2 regions of the Streptomyces sp. CA-288835 genome follow, and region 1 is predicted to be linked to the other one. Evidence: riboswitches for the same ligand, from Rfam matches in the RefSeq annotation. Region 1 holds a riboswitch; the other holds the start of a gene.

The links. A riboswitch is a leader RNA that binds a small molecule or an ion and turns the genes downstream of it on or off. The one in region 1 is predicted to bind S-adenosylmethionine.
Region 2: it holds a riboswitch for S-adenosylmethionine, as region 1 does, so the genes downstream of both, ACQEVY_RS34870 (aminotransferase class V-fold PLP-dependent enzyme) here and thrC (threonine synthase) in region 1, are expected to answer to the same signal.

Annotation. Positions count from the first base shown of each region.
Region 1 covers NZ_JBNJMW010000001.1:4,578,324-4,585,027, forward strand. The annotation lists gene groL (chaperonin GroEL) at 1-1,052, opposite strand, end outside; gene ACQEVY_RS20465 (cold-shock protein) at 1,354-1,560, opposite strand; gene ACQEVY_RS20470 (MoaD/ThiS family protein) at 1,991-2,266, opposite strand; gene thrC (threonine synthase) at 2,427-3,755, opposite strand; SAM riboswitch class I at 3,774-3,931, opposite strand; gene ACQEVY_RS20480 (glucosyl-3-phosphoglycerate synthase) at 4,122-5,096, shown strand; gene ACQEVY_RS20485 (alpha,alpha-trehalose-phosphate synthase (UDP-forming)) at 5,281-6,675, shown strand.
Region 2 covers NZ_JBNJMW010000001.1:7,729,991-7,736,694, reverse strand. The annotation lists gene ACQEVY_RS34880 (SLC13 family permease) at 1-1,115, shown strand, start outside; gene ACQEVY_RS34875 (glycerate kinase) at 1,162-2,376, shown strand; gene ACQEVY_RS34870 (aminotransferase class V-fold PLP-dependent enzyme) at 2,331-3,698, opposite strand; SAM riboswitch class IV at 3,738-3,854, opposite strand; gene trpD (anthranilate phosphoribosyltransferase) at 4,455-5,519, opposite strand; gene qcrB (cytochrome bc1 complex cytochrome b subunit) at 5,659-6,704, opposite strand, start outside.

The DNA.
Region 1 (6,704 bases):
ATCTCGGCGCGGATCTGGTTGACCCGGCCGCCGACCTGCTCGGTGTCGCCGGCACCGTCGACGATCGTGGTCTCGTCCTTGGTGATGACGACCTTGCGGGCGCGGCCCAGGAGGTCCAGGGTCGCGTTCTCCAGCTTGAGGCCGACCTCCTCGGAGATGACCTCGCCGCCCGTGAGGATGGCGATGTCGCCGAGCATGGCCTTACGGCGGTCACCGAAGCCCGGAGCCTTGACGGCGACGGACTTGAAGGTGCCGCGGATCTTGTTGACGACCAGGGTCGACAGGGCCTCGCCCTCGACGTCCTCAGCGATGATCAGCAGCGGCTTGCCGGACTGCATGACCTTCTCGAGGAGCGGCAGCAGGTCCTTGACCGCGGAAATCTTCGAGTTGGCAATAAGAATGTACGGGTCGTCGAGGACGGCCTCCATACGCTCCATGTCGGTGGCGAAGTACGCCGAGATGTAGCCCTTGTCGAAGCGCATACCCTCGGTGAGCTCCAGCTCCAGACCGAAGGTCTGGGACTCCTCGACGGTGATGACGCCTTCCTTGCCGACCTTGTCCATGGCCTCGGCGATGAGCTCGCCGATCTGGGTGTCGGCGGCGGAGATGGAGGCGGTCGAAGCGATCTGCTCCTTGGTCTCCACGTCCTTGGCCTGGTCGAGCAGGGCACCGGAGACCGCCTCGACGGCCTTCTCGATACCGCGCTTCAGAGCCATGGGGTTGGCACCGGCGGCGACGTTGCGGAGGCCTTCCTTGACCAGCGCCTGGGCCAGAACGGTCGCGGTCGTCGTGCCGTCACCGGCGACGTCGTCCGTCTTCTTCGCGACCTCCTTGACCAGCTCGGCGCCGATCTTCTCGTACGGGTCCTCGAGCTCGATCTCCTTGGCGATGGAGACACCGTCGTTGGTGATCGTGGGGGCGCCCCACTTCTTCTCGAGGACGACGTTGCGGCCCTTGGGGCCGAGTGTCACCTTTACGGCGTCCGCGAGCTGGTTCATGCCGCGCTCGAGGCCTCGCCGCGCCTCCTCGTCGAACGCGATGATCTTGGCCATGTGAAGTGGTCCTCCCGGACTGGGGTGGATTGCTCCGGACCGCGCTGGCGCCCGCGACGGACGGCCTGCCTGCCCCGTGGTTCCTTGCCCCACTTGGCCTGCGGGCCTCACCGACCCGGTCCTCGTTGTCACTCTCACCTTCAGAGTGCTAACGCCAATGATTAGCACTCGGGGTGGTCGAGTGCAAGCGGCTACCACAGTGCGGGCGGGGTGCCGACAGACATGCCGAAGGGCCCGTACCCCTTGAGGTACGAGCCCTTCGGAAGAAGAACGTGTCGCTGCAGATCAGTCGGCGCGTGCTTCAGCCGGTCGCCAGTCGGACCATGTCCGCCTGCGGCCCCTTCTGGCCCTGCGAGATTTCGAACTCCACTCGCTGACCTTCCTCCAGGGTGCGGTAGCCGTCCATCTGAATCGCGCTGTAGTGGACGAATACATCCGCACCACCGTCGACCGCGATGAAGCCGTACCCCTTCTCCGCGTTGAACCACTTGACGGTGCCCTGAGCCATGCCTAACTCCCCTATTACTGGCCCTTGCACAGATCCGCACTTCGCGGATCCGGGTCAGACCTCACCCCCCAACGGTTGGGGGTGTGCGCCGGAACGCGTCGACCGCGGCTGAATGTATCTGCCCAACTGCCGTCTGCAACAGGTCAGTCGGACGAGAAATCTTGGCCATCGCCGATCCGGAATGTACGGAGAATTCACCCTAGAGGGGGGCAAGTCGGGCTCCATAAAAGGAGCGAATGACGCAAAAGACCTGCACACTTTGGCTACTTCTTATCGGGGGTCAATCCGGAATGCACATGCATTCGGCCCCGAGGAGCACCACGTTCCCCAACTGTACCGTGCTCAACCATATAGAATTGCCCCCTCCGTTTAACTCACGGAGAGGGCAATTCGATGAACCCTGAGTTACCTGAATTACCGACGGTAACGATCAGCCTCCGGCAACGGCCGGAATGATCGAGACGCCGGCCCCGTCGGGCGTCGCCGTCTCCAGCCCCTGCTCGAACCGCACATCGTCATCGTTCACGTACACGTTGACGAACCGCCGCAGCTTGCCCTGATCGTCCAGGACGCGCGCCGCGATACCGGTGTGGTTCTTCTCCAGGTCGGCGATGACCTCGGCGAGGGTCGATCCTTCGGCGGCGACCTCGGCCTTGCCGCCGGTGTAGGTGCGAAGGATGGTGGGGATGCGAACGTTGACGCTCATGGGGTTATGACCTCCGGTCGAGTAGAGCGCCCCGTCAGGGGCGCGGGGCGGTGACATTTGCAGCTGCGCCGCGATGGGGGTCCCCCCGCTCGAGCGAAGCCGAGAGTGGGGGAGCGACCAGCCCCCACCGGCCCGCAGACGAACGAACTACTAACAGGCTTTAGGCAAGCCCGGCTTCACGGAACGAGTCGAGGCTGGGCCGGATCGTGGCCGTGAGCCCGGTCCCGGCCACGGCGTCGAGGGTCTTCAGACCGTCACCCGTGTTCAGGACGACCGTGGTCAGCGCCGGATCCAGAACACCGTTCTCGATCAGCTTGCGTGCAACCCCCACCGTCACACCACCGGCGGTCTCCGCGAAGATCCCCTCGGTCCGCGCCAGCAACTTGATCGCGTCCACGATCTGCTCGTCGTTGACGTCCTCGACGGCGCCCCCGGTACGCCGCGCGATGTCCAGCACGTACGGACCATCGGCGGGGTTACCGATCGCGAGCGACTTCGCGATCGTGTCCGGCTTCTGCGGCCGTACGACGTCATGGCCCGCCTTGTAGGCGACGGACACCGGCGAGCAGCCCTCGGCCTGAGCGCCGAAGATCTTGTACGGCTTGTCCTCGACGAGCCCGAGCTTGATCAGCTCCTGCAGGCCCTTGTCGATCTTCGTGAGCTGCGAGCCGGAGGCGATGGGCACCACCAGCTGGTCGGGGAGCTGCCAGCCGAGCTGCTCGCAGATCTCGTACGCGAGGGTCTTGGAGCCCTCGGCGTAGTACGGGCGCAGGTTGACGTTGACGAAGCCCCAGCCCTCGCCGGCCGGGTCGCCGATCAGCTCGGAGCAGAAGCGGTTCACGTCGTCGTAGTTGCCCTCGATGCCGACGAGCTCGCCGCCGTACACCGCGGCCATGACGACCTTGCCCTGCTCCAGGTCGTGCGGGATGAACACGCAGGAACGGAAGCCGGCGCGGGCGGCGGCGGCGCCGACGGCACCGGCCAGGTTGCCCGTGGAGGAGCAGGAGAGGGTCGTGAAGCCGAAGACGCGGGCGGCCTCGATGGCCTGGGCGACGACGCGGTCCTTGAAGGAGTGCGTCGGGTTGCCGGAGTCGTCCTTGACGAAGAGCTTGCCGGGCTCGACGCCCAGCTCGCGCGCGAGGTTGTCGGCCTTGACGAGCTTGGTCCAGCCGGGGTTGATGTTCGGCTTGGTGGCCACGTCCGCGGGGACGGGCAGGAGAGGCGCGTACCGCCAGATGTTCGCGGGGCCCGCTTCGATGCGCTTACGGAGTTCCTCGGTGTCGTATGCCGAGAAGTCGTACGCGATCTCCAGCGGGCCGAAACACTCCTCGCAGGCGAAGACGGGGCCGAGCGGGACGCGGTGGCCGCATTCGCGGCAGGAGAGCGCGGCGGCGGGGCCGAGGTCTACAGAGTCCGTGGAGGCCGTGGAGTTCGCCGAGTCGGCGGAAGTGTCAGCGTTCGTGGTGCTTGCAACTGTCTGCGCAGCCATGTGAGGCGAGGCCCTTTCTCCTCATCTTCCTCACGACGCATCTCGCCGTGAGACGGATTTGGCACCTTCACTAGCCGGGAGCCTCGCGGAATCGATCATCTTCGATCGGTACGAGACCGGCTGGAGGGTTGCCGGGGCTTCAACGGGCCGTATCCCTCTGCCCCTCTGGATGAGCGGTATTCGATTGTGAGAATGCGGTTGTCGGCTGGACGACCCGCGACATGCGATGGTCATCAGCGTTGTTCAAGACTGTAACCGAAGGCCTGGATCGTGGAGAGACCAGTCCGAACCGCGAGATGACAGTCACATCAGCCTTCTGCCTCAGTGGGCACTCGCGACCCGGTCCGATGCAAGGGAGAGCCGCACGTGCTGGAAGACGTCGAGCGCTGGCTGAACACGCGCTCCTGGTCCGTTGGCGACCGCCCGCTGAAGAAGCTCATCGCCGCGAAGCGCGCGGCCAACTCCACGGTGAGCGTCGTGCTGCCCGCGCTCAACGAGGAGGAGACCGTCGGCGAGATCGTCGCCGTGATCCGCCGCGAGCTGATGACCAAGAAGGTGCCGCTCGTCGACGAGATCGTGGTGATCGACTCGGGCTCGACGGACCGTACCTCCGAGGTCGCCGCCGACGCGGGCGCCCGCGTCGTGCACCGCGACGACATACTCCCGCGCATCCCCGCCGTCCCCGGCAAGGGCGAGGTCCTGTGGCGCTCGCTGCTGGTCACGAGCGGGGACATCGTCGCCTTCGTCGACGCGGACCTGAAGGAGTTCTCCGCGGACTTCGTCTCGGGGATCGTCGGTCCGCTGCTCACCGATCCGGGCGTCGACCTCGTCAAGGCGATGTACGACCGCCCGCTGAACCTGCCGGGCGACCCCACCTCCGGCAGGACCGCCGCAGGCCAGGGCGGCCGCGTTACGGAGCTCATGGCCCGCCCGCTGCTGAACATGCACTGGCCGCAGCTGGCCGGCTTCGTGCAGCCGCTCGGCGGCGAGTACGCGGCCCGCCGCTCGCTGCTGGAGCAGTTGCCGTTCCCGGTCGGGTACGGCGTCGAACTGGGCATGCTGATCGACGCCCTGCACCTCGTGGGCCTCGACGCCCTGGCCCAGGTAGACGTGGGCGTCCGCAAACACCGCCACCAGGACGGCCAGGCCCTGGGCCGCATGGCCGCCGCGATCTACCGCACGGCCCAGCTGCGGTTGGCCCGCGGGCATCTCGTACGGCCGCGGATCACGCAGTTCGAGCGGGTGGAGGCGGGATTCGCGCCACGTACGTATTCGGTGGACACGGAGGAACGGCCGCCTATGGCGGAGATCGAGGAGTACGCGGAGAGGAAGGCGGCGTAGCCGACCGCGCCCCTGAGAGGGGGCCGCAGGCCCTCCTCTCAGGGGCGCGGGGAACTGCGCGACCAGCCACAACGCACCCGCGGCCGCCACACAACACCTTGTCCCGAGCTCTTAGGCACCTGCGGAACCCAGCGGCGCGCAGGCGTACGTTTGAGCGAGTCGACCCTGGGCTAAGTTGAGCCCTATGGCATCAACGCAAGCCCAGATTCTCGTCGCCTCCAACAGGGGCCCGATCTCGTACGCCCTGGACGAGAGCGGCACGCTCAAGGCCAAGCGCGGCGGCGGCGGCCTGGTCTCCGGCCTCTCCGCGATCGGCCCGGAGGCCGGCGCGCTGTGGGTCTGCTCGGCACTCGGCGACGGCGACCGCGAGGCCGTACGCCGCGGCGTCGGCGAAGAGGGCGTACGGATGCTGGACATCCCGGCGGACGTGCACGAGGACGCGTACAACGGCATCGCCAACTCCGTGCTGTGGTTCGTGAACCACATGCTCTACCAGACGCCACTGGAGCCGGCCTTCGACGCGGAGTTCCGCAGGCAGTGGGCGTCCTTCGAGACGTACAACCGGGCCTTCGCCGAGGCCCTGGCCGAGGAAGCGGCGCAGGGCGCGGCCGTGCTCGTGCAGGACTACCACCTGACGCTGGTCCCCCGCATGCTGCGCGAACTGCGCCCCGACCTGCGGATCGGGCACTTCTCGCATACGCCGTGGGCGCCGCCGGAGTACTTCCGGATGCTGCCCGACGACATCGCCGCGCAGTTGCTCGACGGGATCCTCGGCGCCGACCGGGCGGCGTTCCTGACCCAGCGGTGGGCGGACGCGTTCACCGACTGCTGCCACGCCGTGCTGGGGCCCGACATCCCGTCGGGTACGCGGATCGGTGTGCACGGGCTCGGCGCGGACGCGGACTTCCTGCGGAAGCGGTCGCACGAGGCCGACGTGGACGACCGCATGGTTTCGCTGCGCGAGCAGATCGGCGAGGGCCGCAAGGCGATCGTGCGGGTGGACCGTACGGAGCTGTCGAAGAACATCGTGCGCGGGCTGCTGGCGTACCGACAGCTCCTCGATGACCAGCCGTCGTGGCGTGAGCGGGTCGTGCACGTGGCCCTCGCCTACCCCTCGCGGCAGGACCTGGCCGTGTACCGCGACTACATGACCGAGGTCCAGCGGCTCGCGGACGAGATCAACTCCCAGTACGGGACGCCTGGTTGGACCCCGGTCGTGCTCCACCTGAAGGACGACTTCGCCCGCTCGCTCGCCGCGTACCGGCTGGCCGACGTGGCCCTCGTCAACCCCATCCGCGACGGGATGAACCTCGTCGCCAAGGAGGTGCCGGTCGTCTCCGACGAGGGGTGCGCGTTGGTGCTTTCGCGGGAGGCGGGGGCGTACGAGGAGTTGGGCGAGGATGCGATTGTGGTGAACCCGTACGACGTTGTGGGCACCGCCCGCGCCCTGCATGAGGCGCTGTCGATGCCGCGCGACGAGCGGGCGGAGCGCACCAAGCGGCTGGCCGCCGCGGCTACTGCGCTTCCTCCGGCCCAGTGGTTCTTGGACCAGCTTGAAGCGCTGCGCGCCGCGGGTTAGCTCCGCTGGTTTGCAGGGTGCCTAATAGC
Region 2 (6,704 bases), 3.2 Mb from region 1:
GGACCGGGCTCGCGGGGCGGGCGGCGGTGTTCCTGGTCAGCGGGGCCCGCACCGTGCGGCAGCTCGTACATCTGACGACGGCCGCGCTGGTCGTCACGGCGTTCGCGGTGCCCGCCACCTCGGGCCGGGCGGCGCTCGCCCTGCCCGTGTTCCTCGCCCTGGCCAAGGTCCTCGCCGACCGGAAGCGCCTGGTCGTGATGCTGGCGCTGCTGTTCCCGACCGTGATCCTGCTGTCGGCGGTGGCGACCCTGATCGGCGCCGGCGCGCATCTGATCACCGTGTCGGTGCTGCTGGACCAGACCGGGGAGCACATCGGCTTCACGCAGTGGCTGCTGCTGGGCCTGCCGCTGGCGGTGACGTCCTCCCACCTGGCCGCCGAACTGGTGCTCCTGACGACAACCCGGCGCGCGGACCGCCGCGGCCCGGTCCACATCACCGCCGAACAGATCCAGGAACACAGCGAGAGCCAGGTCACCGGCCCCTGGACGCAGGCCGAGAAGCGCTGCGCCCTGCTGCTCGCCACGGTCGTACTCCTGTGGTGCAGCGAGCCGCTGCACCGCCTGTCTCCCGCGATCGTCGCGCTGATCGGCGCGATCATCGCCGCCTCGCCCGCCCTCGGCACCGTACGCATGAAGGACGCGCTGAAGACCGTGCCCTGGGCCCTGCTGCTCTTCATGGCGGCGACCATGGCGATGGGCCTCGCGCTCGAGCACTCGGGAGCGGCGAAGTGGCTGGTCTCCGGGCTGCCGACGAATGAGCCCCCGGTGGTGTTCCTGGCGATCGTGATCGTCATCAGTACGGCGGCGCACCTGGTCCTGCAGTCCCGCTCGGCCCGCTCGTCCGTCCTGGTCCCGCTGGTGGCGGCCGCCGCCGTCGGCGTCGGCGTCAACCCGGTGTCGGCCGCGATCGCCTCCACCGCCGCCGCGGGCTTCTGCCACACGCTCCCCGCCTCCGCCAAGCCGGTCACGCTCTTCTCCCAGATCCCCGACGTGCCCACCTACACCCCGCGCGACCTCCTGCGGCTGTCCTCCTTCCTGGCGCCGCTGACCGCCGCGCTCGTCCTGCTCTTCGCCGTCGCGGTCTGGCCGCTGCTCGGCGTATCCGTCACCCGCTGATCCGTCACCTGTTCCCGCTAATCCGTCACCCGTTAAAGGAGCCCTCATGCTGACCCGTGTAGTCGTAGCCCCCAGTGGTTTCAAGGAGTCCCTGTCCGCGGAGGCCGCCGCCGACGCCATCGCGGCCGGCGTACGCCGTGTCCTGCCCGACGCCGAACTCGACCTCGTCCCGCTGGTGGACGGCGGCGAGGGCACGGCCGCCGCCCTGGCCGCCGCGACCGAGGGCCGGGTGATCACCCTGTCCGCCACCGGCCCCGTAGGGGAGATCCTCGGCACCCACTTCGCGCTGCTGGGCGGCGGGGACACCGCGGTGGTGGAGATGGCGGCGGTCGCCGGCCTCTCCCTGGTCCCGCGCGATCTACGCGACCCGGGCGCCACCACCACCTACGGCGTCGGCGAACTGATCGGCGCCGCCCTCGACATGGGCGTACGGCGCATCCTGGTCGGCTGCGGCGACTCGGGCACCTCGGACGGGGGCGCGGGCGCGCTCCAGGCACTCGGGGCCCGGCTGCTGGACGAGGACGGTCTCGAACTCGGCCCCGGCGGGCTGGAGTTGAACCGGCTCCACCGTATCGACCCGTCCGGTCTCGACGCCCGGCTGAAGGACGTGGAGCTGCTCGTCGCCTGCAACCCGTACAACGTGCTGTGCGGCGAGCGCGGCGTGGCCCGGGTCTTCGGCCCGCAGAAGGGCGCGACGCCCGAGCAGGTCGAGGAGCTGTCGGCGGCCCTGGAGAACTGGGCCTTCGTCCTCACCCGCGACGTGGCCGTCCCCGACACCGACCTCCGCAACGGCCCCGGCACCGGAGCCTCCGGCGGCCTGGGCGCCGGCCTCGCCGCCCTGGGCGCCCGGCTCCTACCCCGCTTCGAGGTCCTCCTCGAACGCCTCGACCTGGACGCCCGCCTGGCCCGCGCCGACCTGGTGATCACCGCCGAGGGCGCGCTGGACCTCCAGACGCCGCGCGGGAAGGTCCCGGCCGAGGTGGCCCGCCGCGCCAAGCAGTACGGACGGCCGGTCCTGGCCCTCGCGGGCACCCTCGGCGAGGGCGCCCACAACGTGCCGGGCGTGGACGCCTACCACGGGATCATGCCCTACCCGATGCCCCTGGCCGAGGCCATGGACCGAGCCACCGAACTCCTCACGGACGCCACCGAACGCGCCCTGCGGATGATCGCCCTCGGGGCCCGGCTACCGGTGGCTGACGGAGAGGTGCCCGCTCAGGCCGAGGTGTCGGGAACGCAACGCCCGTCCTCCGTACGGTAGTTCCACTTCGCGCCGTCCCGCACGAGCTCCTTCACGGCCTGCACGAACCGCTCCACGTGCTCGTCCGGCGTCCCCGCACCGAAGCTGACCCGGATCGCGTTGAGGGACTTCTCCCCGGGTGCGGCCTCGGGGGCCCCGCACTCGCCCTGCGACTGCGGGTCGCTCCCCAGCAGCGTGCGCACGAGCGGATGGGCGCAGAAGAGCCCGTCCCGTACGCCGATGCCGTACTCGGCGGAGAGCGCGGCGGCGAAGTGCGAGCTGTTCCACCCCTCGACGACGAAGGAGATGACGCCGACGCGGGGAGCGTCATCGCCGAACAGGGAGAGAACCCGCACCTCGGGCACGTCGGCGATGCCCTCCCGCACCCTGCAGATCAAGTACTGCTCGCGGGCCACAAGCGCATCGAACCCCGCCTCGCTGAGCGCCTTGCAGGCGGAGGCGACGGCGTAGGCGCCGATGACGTTGGGCGACCCGGCCTCGTGGCGGGCGGCACTGTCATGCCACTCCACATCGACGCCGCCGTCCGTACGCCGGGTCACCTTGCGGCTGGCCCCGCCGCCCGCAAGGTACGGCTCGGCCGCACGCAGCCAGTCGGAACGCCCCGCCAGCACGCCCGTCCCGAACGGCGCGTACAGCTTGTGCCCCGAGAAGGCGACCCAGTCCACGTCCAACTCCCTTACGGAGACCGGGTGATGAGGCGCCAGCTGCGCGGCGTCGAGCACGATCCGCGCACCGTGCGCATGCGCGGCCGCCGCAAGCTCCTGTACGGGCCACAGCTCGCCGGTGACGTTCGAGGCGCCGGTGACGCAGACGAGGGCCGGTCCCTGGGGCTCGCGTTCGGCGAGCGCGCGCTCGAGGGTGGCGACGGCCTGCGCGGGCGTGCGCGGCGCGTCGAGATACGTGACGCGGGCTTCCCGCCAGGGCAGCAGTGAGGCGTGGTGCTCGGTCTCGAAGACGTAGACCTGGCAGTCGGCGGGGAGGGCGGCGGCGAGCAGGTTCAGCGAGTCGGTGGTGGACCGGGTGAAGACGACCTGGTCCTCGTCGCGGCAGTCGAGGAACTCGGCGACGGTGTTCCGGGCGTTCTCGAACAGGTCCGTGGACAGCTGGGACAGGTAGCCGGCGCCGCGGTGCACGCTTCCGTAGTACGGCGCGTACGCGGCCACGTCGTCCCATACGCGCTGCAAGGCCGGGGCGCTGGCGGCGTAGTCGAGTGCGGCGTACGTGACTTCGCCGCCGGTTACGAGCGGGACGGTGACGTCCCGTCCCAGGACGGCCAACGGCTCGGCAACGGACTGCTCGGCGACGGCGGTGTTGGCAGACATGACACTCCCTCAAGACCAGGACCCCTGATCTGTGCGAGGGGTCCGCGCTTGTCGTAGGCCTTGCTGCCTACGACCTGGTCTTCACCCGGGGCACCCCGCCACGGACGGAGGGTTGCCGGACAGCCGGCCGGGGCCTTTTGGCTGTCACTCATGACCTGGTGTCGAACCTAAGCGGTCTGATCGTCCGCCCGCAACTCGGGTCCGGATCCCGGACGGTGCCGTTAACGAGCGGGCGGTTCCTTTCCCCAGCCCCGCCCCTTCCCGAAACTGGGGGCTCCGCCCCCAGGCCCCCTGCCTCCGGCGGGTGGGTGGGGTGCCTTCGGCGGGTGGGCGGGGGGTCTGTCGCGGGTGGGTGGGGTGCCTACCGGGGTGGGGGGTGACAGTCGTGTCGCGGCTGCGGGTGCGTTGTGGCTGGTCGCGCAGTTCCCCGCGCCCCTAAAAGCAAAAGCCTGCGACTGCCGGCACCCGGAAGGCGCCTGCGCCCCGAGCAAGCCCGCGGCTTGGTAAGCCCGCCCGGAGGGAGCCCGCACCCCCATGGCCCCGCGCCCGCCCACGGCGGCAAGGGGACGGGGCGGGGGTGTGCGCCCGCAGCGGCCGGCGCGCCAACACCGGCACCCTCTACCAGCCAACAGCAACGCGCGCCGGTCCGAGGACGGACACCCCCGACGCGGCCCCGCACCCACCACCCACCCAAGCGGCGCGAGGCTGTCACATATGCGGCTCCGCCGCGTGGGCGCGAGCAACCACAACGAACCGTCAGCTGTTGCTGACCGCCACCCAGCGGTCAAGCGTCCGCTTCGCCGCGCCCGAGTCAATCGCCTCCGCAGCCCTGCCCATCCCCGCACGCAGCTGGTCCGCCAGCGGGCCGTCGCCCGGTGACAGAGCCACCAACGCCGCCGCCGAGTTCAGCAACACAGCGTCCCGTACAGGACCCGTCTCCCCACCCAACAGCCGTTGCGCGACATCCGCGTTGTACGACGCGTCAGCGCCCCGCAACGCCTCCACCGGTACCAACTCGATCCCCACATCCCGCGGATCGAAGGTCTCCTCGTGGACCTTGCCGTCGCGGACCACCCACACCCGCGACGTGGACGTCGTCGTCAGCTCGTCCAGGCCGTCGTCGCCGCGGAACACCAGCGACGAGTTGCCGCGCTCGGCGAGGACGCCGGCCATGATGGGCGCCATCCGTGCGTCGGCGACCCCGACGGCCTGCGACCTCACACGGGCGGGATTCGTGAGCGGCCCAAGGAAGTTGAAGGTCGTGCGGATGCCCAACTGCCCCCGCGCGGCCGCCACATGCCGCAGCGCCGGATGGAACTTCACCGCGAAGCAGAAGGTGATCCCGGCCTCCTCGGCCACCTCGGCCACCCGCTTCGGTGTCAGCTCCAGATTGACCCCGAGCTTCTCCAGCACGTCCGAGGCACCGGACGCCGACGAAGCCGCCCTGTTGCCGTGCTTGACGACCTTCGCCCCGGTCCCGGCGATGACGATCGCCGACATCGTGGAGATGTTGACCGTCTTGGCCCCGTCACCACCCGTGCCGACGATGTCGACCGTCGCTCCTGGCACCTCGATCACGTTCGCGTGCTGGTACATCGTTCGCACGAGTCCGGCGAGCTCGTCGACGGTCTCCCCCTTGGCCCGCAGCGCCACCGCGAACCCGGCGATCTGCGCGTCGGTCGCCTCGCCGCGCATGATCAGGTCCATCGCCCAGGCGGTGTCGTCCGCGCTCAGGTCACGCCCGTCGAGCAAGCCGTTCAACAGCGCAGGCCAGGAACGACCCGCCGCGGTGTCGCCTCCAGCGGGGATCACAGCGCTCATAAGCCGCTCCTGGGTTCCGTCCCGGATCAGGGACTCCATACAACGATGGGAAACACCCTATCCAGCCCCGGACACGGCAAAGAGCCCCGTCCATGCAATGGACGGGGCTCTTTGGAACCGCGTGGCGAACGATCGGAGATCAGTGGTGGCCGTGACCGCTCGTAATCTCCCGGTACTCCTCAGCCGTCGGCTTGGGGATCTGGCTGTCCTCCCCGTAGTACGCCTTGCTGAGCTTGGACCGCAGCTTCTGCGGAGCCTTCACCTTGCGCTCGACGCCGTTCTCGTCGACCGTCGGGCCGATCTCGGCCGGCTGGTACTGCTCGTGCGTGGTGAGCACGTGCAGCTGCTCCTGACTGAGCGGCTCGTGGATCTCGATGAACTCACCGTGCGGCAGGCGCTTGATGATGCCCGTCTCGCGGCCGTGCAGCACCTTCTCCTTGTCGCGGCGCTGCAGGCCGAGACAGATCCGCTTCGTGACGATGAACGCGATGACCGGTCCGACGAAGAACCCGATCCGGACGAACCAGGTGACCGCGTTGATCGACAGATGGAAGTGCGTGGCGACGATGTCGTTGCCACCGCCGATCAGCATGACCATGTACGCGGTGATCCACGCGACACCGAAAGCCGTCCGGGTCGGCGCGTTGCGCGGCCGGTCCAGGATGTGGTGCTCGCGTTTGTCCCCGGTGATCCAGGACTCGATGAACGGATAGAGCGCGATCACTCCGAGGAAGAGACCGAAGAGCACCAGCGGGATGAACACGCCCAGGACGAGCGTATGGCCGGCGAAATTGATCTCCCAGCCGGGCATGGCGCGGATCAGTCCCTCGGCGAAGCCCATGTACCAGTCGGGTTGAGCACCCGTGGACACCTGATCCGAGCGATACGGCCCGAGCACCCAGATCGGGTTGATGGTCGCGACCGCGGACAGCATGGCGATGAAACCGAAGACCAGGAAGAAGAAGCCTCCGGCCTTGGCCATGTAGACCGGCAGCAGCGGCATGCCGACGACGTTCTTGTTGGTGCGGCCGGCCCCCGCGAACTGCGTGTGCTTGTGGTAGAAGACCAGGATCAGGTGGCCGACCACGAGTCCGAGCATGATGCCCGGCAGCAGCAGGATGTGGATCGAGTAGAACCGCGCGACGAAGTCGCCGCCCGGGAACTCCCCGCCGAACAGGAACATCG